DNA from 2 places in the Lactiplantibacillus sp. YT640 genome. Region 1 is predicted to be linked to the other one. Evidence: predicted binding sites of a transcription regulator. Region 1 holds the regulator's gene; the other holds the start of a gene.
What was found. The regulator LexA, encoded in region 1, represses DNA repair genes until DNA is damaged. The targets are predictions, from matches to a motif close to CNAACANNTGTTNG.

Region 2: the regulator LexA is predicted to act here: its motif matches at 2,202-2,215, upstream of ACOV1R_RS15280 (glycoside hydrolase domain-containing protein).

The regions. Positions count from the first base shown of each region.
Region 1 is NZ_JBMNVY010000003.1:207,184-211,446, forward strand. It holds gene ACOV1R_RS03780 (tRNA1(Val) (adenine(37)-N6)-methyltransferase) at 1-213, opposite strand, end outside; gene ACOV1R_RS03785 (lysophospholipid acyltransferase family protein) at 325-960, shown strand; gene ACOV1R_RS03790 (YneF family protein) at 1,017-1,253, opposite strand; gene ACOV1R_RS03795 (DUF896 domain-containing protein) at 1,351-1,590, opposite strand; gene lexA (transcriptional repressor LexA) at 1,742-2,374, shown strand; gene ACOV1R_RS03805 (DNA alkylation repair protein) at 2,464-2,694, opposite strand; gene ACOV1R_RS03810 (hypothetical protein) at 2,998-3,627, shown strand; gene ACOV1R_RS03815 (hydroxymethylglutaryl-CoA synthase) at 3,677-4,263, opposite strand, start outside.
Region 2 is NZ_JBMNVY010000055.1:1,498-5,760, forward strand. It holds gene ACOV1R_RS15265 (hypothetical protein) at 70-609, opposite strand; gene ACOV1R_RS15270 (DUF3923 family protein) at 841-1,053, shown strand; gene ACOV1R_RS15275 (helix-turn-helix domain-containing protein) at 1,260-2,021, shown strand; gene ACOV1R_RS15280 (glycoside hydrolase domain-containing protein) at 2,327-4,263, shown strand, end outside.

The DNA of each region.
Region 1 (4,263 bases):
TTGAGTTTTAGCACTGGCGAATAGACCTACTGCGCCATTGCCAGCACAGAGATCCACGATCTGGCTCTTAACGCCCTTCGCAACCTGGGCAAAGTCACCCAACAGAACAGCATCCAGTGAGAACGCAAAGACTTGAGAACTTTGAATGATTTGAATATCTTGACTATATAATTGATCAATACGCTCATCGGCGTGTAACGTGACGTCTGCCATATTCGGCCACCTCTCCATTCAATTCGTCGCACAGCTATCATACAATTAACTTGCAGAATTTGCCAAATTTCGTCATACTGTGAGCAGTTATTAAACGAAAGGAAGATCGTGATGTTTTATTCATTTATGCGCGGACTAGTCCGGCTAATCATCACCATTATTAACGGTCGGCCCCGCTATCAAGGACGGGAAAACCTACCAGAGGGGGCCTATATCTTAGTTGGGCCACACCGCACGTGGTTTGACCCGTTGTACTATGCACTGGCTGGCAGCCCAATGAAATTTAGCTTTATGGCTAAGGAAGAACTATTTAAGAATCCCGTTCTGCGGTTCATTCTCGTTCATGCGAACGCCTTTCCTGTCAATCGGCAACATCCAGGACCTTCAGCAATCAAGACCCCCGTCAAATTTTTGCGCAGCGGTAAGCTTTCACTAATCATGTTTCCATCAGGAACGCGCCACTCACAAGAACTTAAGGGCGGTGCAACCGTCATCGCTAAGATGGCCGGTGTTCCACTAGTCCCAACCGTTTACCAAGGCCCATTGACCTTCAAACAACTCTTTAGCCGTCAGCGGGTTACCGTCCGTTTCGGTCAACCGATTGATATTGATCGTAAACTGAAATTGGATGAAGCTGGTCAAAAACAAATTGAGACTAAAATGTTGCACGCTTTTGACGACTTGGATCGTCAAATCGACCCAACGTTCAAATACGTTGATCCTGCTACAACCCGTCAGAAACATTAAGTTCGATAATAAAAAAGTGTCGGTGATCGCAATTTAAAGCGAGCCGACACTTTTTACTACTTGTTATCGTTTTTAGATGCAGCTTTCATCGAATTCAACATCTGATGTAACTTCTTTTCGGATGGGCGTTGACCCATTTGCATCATCATACTACGAAGCATCTCTTCACTAATTGGTGGATTTTGCTTCAAGTAATTTTGCATATAGTGCCGGGCACCGAAGAAACCACCAGTTAACCCAACCAATACGCCGATAACGACGATTAAAATCCAAATTCCTGTAGACACAGTCATTCCCCTCCCTTATTACAGTCTTCATTAAACTAGTCTACACAAATTAATAATAAAAGAAAAGGAAAATTTGTCAGTTGACAAATTTTCCTGAAATCGGTTAATCATCTCGAAGACCGCGATCGCGTTGCACTTGACGGACCTTTTCTGGCGTAACCTCTTTACCATCTTTATCATAAACCTGAAGCATTTCAACTTGTTGCCGAAAACCGGCGCGAAATTCCTTCAAGTATTTTTGCCGCAACTCTTGACGTTCGGCTTCTTCTAGCTCGGTGAGCCCCTCGGCTTTCGCCTTATGAGCTAACTCATTGATCCGAGCAAGCAATTCTTTTGAAATCAAATCAGCAGCCCCTTTCACTCTTGAAATATACACGAAAGTAGACCCTAAATCAATTAATAGTGTTTGTCAACCGAACATTTGTTTGAAAGCTATGAAACGCTATGCTACAATTGGTTTAACCAATAATGAAAATAAAAAATGAGGTGCCAAGATGAGTAAAACATCGGAAAGCAAACAAATGGCCGTTCTTCGCTTTATTTATGAACGTGTCAATGAAAAAGGATACCCGCCAACCGTTCGTGAGATTGGTGAAGCCGTTGACTTATCTTCGACTTCGACCGTTCACGGCCACATTTCACGGCTAGAAAAAAAAGGTTACATCCAAAAAGACCCAACTAAGCCACGTGCCATTGAGGTAACGCCAGCCGGTTTCGAAGCACTGGGCGTCGAAACTACGCCACATCAAATTCCGGTACTTGGAACGGTAACCGCCGGCCAACCAATTCTTGCCGTACAGGAAGCGACGGATTATTTTCCAATTCCTAAGGAACTTGAATCATTCGGTGGCGACCTTTTCATGCTCACCATCCGTGGCGAAAGTATGATCAATATCGGTATCATGAATGGTGATCAAGTCATTGTTCGGCGTCAAAGTTCCGCTGACAATGGTGATATCATCATTGCCATGACCGATGAAAATGAAGCGACTTGCAAGCGATTCTTCAAAGAGGCCGATCACTACCGACTACAACCTGAGAACGACACGATGGCCCCAATTATCTTGAACAACGTCTCTGTATTAGGCAAAGTTGTCGGTTTATATCGCGACATGCTGTTTCAGTAAACTATCACCCACAAGATGACAATTCAATTTGTCATCTTTTTTGTTCGCCAGTTTTTAGAGCAGGTTGATGGCATGCCTACAGATTCCACTCACAAATATTTACACCCTTCCCGCCGTGCCAGGGACGAGAGCACGTTATTTGCGACAAAAGCACGCCCCCATTCCGAATTCACCTTGCCATAATCCCGCAATGCCCAACCGATTGCCTTCTGAATAAAAAAGTCATCATCACCCCGATTCGTTAGTATCGCCGTTTGTAAATTGGCAATCCGTCCTCTTTCAAGCCTAATCGAAGCGCGATACCTACTCGTCGCACCTATTTATCGGTAGCTCGTAAATATACCACCCACTTGTTGTAAACAACCGTGCGCTGAGAGATACGCTGCAGGCACCTTGCGCCAGGCATCAACACTATCCCACTGTGGCGTTACTGTGATTTGGTGGTAGCACCATTGCTATTGAATCAGCGGCGCCTGATTCTCCCGATGTATCGACAGAAAAAGTGCTGGCGTCAAATTGGTTATTAGTCGGATCTCTTTTCAAAATATTTCAAATCTGTGACGAACAGCCAATAGTTCAATGGTATAATGATTATACTATTTTAAACATTGGGAGTTGGTTACATGTTGTTCCTAGCCATTATGGGCTTGATTGTTTTTCTATTAGCATTATTTTCCGTGATTTACGCACGTCAAACCGGTGGTGGTTGGAAATTTCTAACACTAATTACGGTCCTCAGCGCCCTGGTCACCATCTACGCGGTCGTTAAATTGCCTTACTGGCCATACAACCAGTCACAGCAATCGGCGCGCAAAGCATCATCTAGCACGAGTACTAGCGCTAGTACCAGCAAGTCCAAATCAACGAGCTTGAGTTCCTCACAAGTCGTTTTTAACGAAGCCAGCACCAAACGCGCGGCCGCAACGACTAAGTTGAATGAAGAAAATATCCTTAAACAATTACAATCTAACTATCAATCGATTGGTACCGTTGCATTCACCAAGTCAACGAAAACATATACGATTACGCCAACCAATAAAAAGTACGTTAAATCTTTGAAGACGATTAAATCATATCCATCTCAAAACCAAAAAGCAATCACCACGATTACTTCGAATTTTAAATCGTTGTCAAAATCGCTCCAAAAGAATCTTGCCGCTGGTTACACGATTCAGTTGCTACAACCAGATACCACTGACAAGACGCTGTTGAGTGTCCAAGATGGTCAAATTATGACCAATAACTTCAAATAGGAAAAGTCACTTGTCTAGCAAATTTGCTAGTAACAAGTGACTTTTTTGTTTAAACTTGTTGATCCAAATATTGACGTTGTTCGTTCTTTTGACCGGTCAATACGAATCGATGGGGATCATCAGCATAGCTGACCGACTGATCATCGGCCCGCCATTGCAATTGATGACTGAATAAGGCTTCATACTCCGCCACACTAACTCGGCGACGACGAGCCAACCGTTGTGGTAGGCCATGATCTAAACCGGTCTGATAATCCGGCTGAATAACCCCGGTATAAAATTCACCCTCGGCACCCGAGCCATAACTGAATAATCCGAGTCGATTCCCTGGTTGTAACTGAGGATCAGTCAGTAACTGCGATAACAAGCTCAAATAGAGTGAACCAGTATACAAGTTACCAACTTGTCGATTTAGCTGACGCGCATGTTCGAAGTGCGCCAACCACTGGGCTTGTTTCTCGGCATCAACTAATGGTAACACGCTTCGAAGCGCTTTAAGTCCCATCTTTGTATATGGCAAATGAAAAACCAAGGCCGTCAGTGTGTCTGGACTAGTTTGAGTCGTTTGCAGGTAATTCTTAAACACATCTTGAAAATAATCAATATAGATATTAGACGAGTATTTGCCGTCAACTA
Region 2 (4,263 bases), on a different contig from region 1:
ATATAGCACTGCTGGCGGCATTTTACAACCCTTCCATTGGTAAGCCAAAAATATAGCAAAGGGGTATTTTTAACGTCTTAGCCAGCCGAATAAGCCCTTTTTAGGCGTCTTATTCTCTACTCCCTTGGAATTACCCTCGGTAGGCTTTAAAACGTCTGTATGGTCGTTTTGCAGTGGTCTATCGTCCTGTGAGGGGGTGTTGTTTGTAGTGGTATCGAGTAATTTCTCGTTTTGACGGTTAGTAGACAAGTTTAATTGTTGTTGCTGGCTTAGTAACTTGTGGGCTTCGCTCAAAGATTGCTGAAGCTTTTCAATCTGATTATCTTTTTCAACCAGTTGCTTTTCTAGCAACTCCATTGCTGTATTCGTGACGCTATCGTGTGTAACACGATTACTGTAACTTACATTCTCGTTACTTACAGCCTTGTTACTGTTTAAAAAATGCTGTTTTAAAAGCTTATATCCGTCATCGCTTATTATCAGCCTACTTGCTCCGTTAGTATGTACCTTACTTACATACTTACTTCTAAAGTTATCGTCCATTTTTCGCATGATAGCTTGCCTTGTAACGCCAAACTCCGCTGTAAGTTGTTTCATAGTCTTACTCATGTTACTTACACCCCCTAATTTTACTAATGTTAACATAGTTAATCATGGTAAACACTGAACGAGGGCTTAGAATACGTCTCTCAACATATGATATATATCCTATCGCGGAGATTTTTAAGAATAGTGGCTGTTTTGGCTTGATATGGACGGCTGCCTTTCTGACCAGTATAATTCTATTATGCCAATTAGTTAGTACATATTACTACCAAAAGAAGGAGTAACCCCAAACACATGAAATTAAAAGTTTGGTGGCTAAGCAATCTTATTTGGCTAATCATCTTCAGTATATTAAGCTTTGTAATTTTCATTAGAAAAGTTGCTGGTGCTGGAACGATTCAAACGCCAGCAACTAAATTAGCTGCTTTTATTGTGCTAGTGGTTTTCTTTATTGTTATCATCTTGATCCAACTTGTCTTACTGCTATTTGTTAAGCATAGAAAGTAAAACTAAATCAGGGTCTATAACTGACAAATAGACCTTTGATCATTTCTAAAGTCATTCTTCAGAACGGTATTACGATCTGAAGAATGACTTTATTGACGACACTAACCAAACTATCCAGTTGTGCAAGTAACATTTGCGTGACTAATGCTAGTAATTCTTGCTAGGATTGCCTTAGATCCTTGATTATGATTTAGGAGGAGTGAGATTTGAGCTTTAAAGACGATATCAAGACCTTGCGCAGGCAATCTAACTTAACCCAAGAAGCATTAGCTCAAAAATTACATGTGACCCGTCAAACGGTTTCAACTTGGGAAACTGGCAAGAACATGCCAAATTTAGAGACCCTGCATGCTTTGAGTCAACTGTTTAACATCTCACTCGAAAAACTTCTATTTAACGAGGAGATTGCAATGAAAAAAAATAAAGAACCCTCTTTGGCCACCCAGATAGATCATGATGTTAAGCTTAAAAGTCGTTATCGTCGTTGGACTTTTGGCTTAGGTAGCTTGATCGTACTAGCACTAGTTAGTGTTGGTATTTTATGTTTGGGATATTATAAAGGTATTGGGACGATTGATCGATTTGATCCGTTTTTATCCTATAAAGTCGGGTACACTAAATTACCTAGTGAAAAGGAAATTTCACCTAACAATAAGGCAACCAATGGTTACTGGACCGCTTGGTTCACTGATAATACGATGGGGAATGAATGGACCAAACTAACCTTAACAACGGGGCTTAATCCTGGGGTCAAAGATCCTTATGTGATGGCTTATCATAAGGGCAGTTATGTTAAAGTTGCGCGTATCGTTCCTCGCACCTACATTAATCAGACTTATGTTAGCAACCTAGCAGCGCTAGATGCTTTGTTAAATCATAAGGGAAATACAGCGACTAATAATCATGACCTCAAAAAATTTAAGACACAGATCCATGTATCTGACACGGTCCAGCAGTTAGGTGACTGAATAGAGAACCACCAAGTTACAATCCTGCAAGTAGTTTCAGGGTCTATAAGTGAGAAACAGACCCTCAAAAATATATATTACTTGATCTTCCCTTTTTCTTGGAAGATCTTTTTTTGTTCGAAAATAATTCGACAAAAATTTGCTTTCTTGTTTTTCTGTGCTAAAGTTAAGTCGTCTATTCGAACTGGTGTTCGATTATTGAGCAAATAATTTTTAAGGAGGTTGGATCAGAAACTGCTTACTAATTCGATAGCTTGTTCGTTTTAGGCGCTATAGTCACTAAACACAGAAAGGATGATTTATGTATGGATGAAATGGTAAAAGAAACACAAGTCTGGCTCAACAAAACTTATGGTTCAGTTTCTGGCTTTGGTAAAGTGCCCGAGGACGGTAATACTGGTTGGAATACAGTTTATGGGTTAACTAGAGCTCTGCAACACGAATTAGGGATCACAGATCTAGTTGATAATTTTGGTCCTTCAACTGCCGCTAAATGGGATACTCAATTTGCTAATAAAGTTAAAACTGGCTTTAAGCACAATGTTGTTAAAATAATCCAAGGTGGCTTTTGGTGTAAGGGTATCAACCCTGAAGACTTTACCGGAGAATTTACTACTAACACGGCGGCTGCTGTCGTTGAATTAAAAAAAGACGCCGGTATCAAAGACACCAGCGCCAACGTAAACTCGGACATTATGAAAGCCTTGCTAACAATGAGCGCGTTTGTTTTAGTTCCTGGTGGGGACGCTAAAATCCGTTCAATGCAACAACAGCTTAATCATGATTATCAAGCTTACACTGGTATTTTACCATGTGATGGGATTTATCAAAGGGATACGAACACTGCTTTGATTTATGCCTTGCAGGCTGAGGAAGGTTTGAGTGTTGATACAGCAACTGGTTACTATGGCCCGTCTACTAAAACAAAAACACCAACCGTGACCCAAGGACAAAAGAATAATTTTGTCAGGATTTTACAATGGGGCCTCTATGTTAATAACAAAGTTTACACAGGCTCTTTTGACGGTTCGTATGGAACAGCCGTTGTAAATGCTGTCTCTTCTTTTGCAACAACTATGGCTCTAAGTTCTACTAATGGAGCTTCTGCTGGCATAGACGTTTTCATGAGTTTATTGACTTCTGCCGGCAACCCAGACCGTTCCGCTATTGCCTGTGATACTTCGTTTCAGTTAAATGCCACTCGTGTTTCAACGCTTAAAAAGGCCGGTTATTCAATCGTTGGTCGGTATTTAACAGGGTCAGTTGGTAGTGGCAGTACAGAGAGAGCAAAAAATTTAACAGCAACTGAAGTACAAACAATTACAAGCGCCGGGTTAGCTCTCTTTCCAATTTTTCAAGACGGAGCTTCTGACGATCAAGCCTATTTTACTAGCACACGCGGAACCGCAGACGGTCATAAAGCTGGTCAGGCCGCCAAGAGGCTAGGGTTTCCTACTAACACAGTAATTTATTTTGCTGTTGATGCCGACATTCAAGCTGGAGATATTTCTGGATCGGCCACTCCTTACTTTAAGGCTGTCCAAAGCAGCGTTGCAAGTTATGGTTATCAGACAGGTATTTATGGAACACGCAACGTTGCACAAACAATTATCGCTGCTGGTTTCGCAACAAAGGCCTTTGTTTCAGACATGTCAACCGGTTATTCCGGTAACTTGGGTTTTGCTATTCCAAAGGCTTGGGGCTTTGATCAATTTTCTGAAATCTCTATTGGAGATTTTGCAATTGATAAGGTAGCTACAACGTCCAGCCGTCAAACTGCTGTCAAAGAACTTAGCCCTGAAAAATACGGAACTTCTGACGATCTTAATAAGGTTAATAATGTTATCCAAAGTTTAGCCGACGGTACAAATATTTTTCATCTTTTCAAGGGAATTAAAGTAACTGCTGCAGGGGATATTTATACCGTTAACACCTTATTTGCAACAATCACTCTTTCAGTTGACTTTGAAGGGGATATTAGCACGGAAGGTGGATTGGCAAAAACCACTTACAACATCAATAACCACAAAGTTGATTTCACATTTGACGGCCCTGTCCAAAAGGTTATTGAGCAAAATAAACTTGCATTTGATCCTAACTCATTGTTAGCTCAAATTTCAGCAATTGGTGGGAAAATTGAAGCCGGTGATATTACCACGACTAGCAACATTAGTGCCGGTGATCATGTGTTGACGCTACAGCTTAAGTCTACCATTGAGCACAAAGGCCAAGATAACACGAC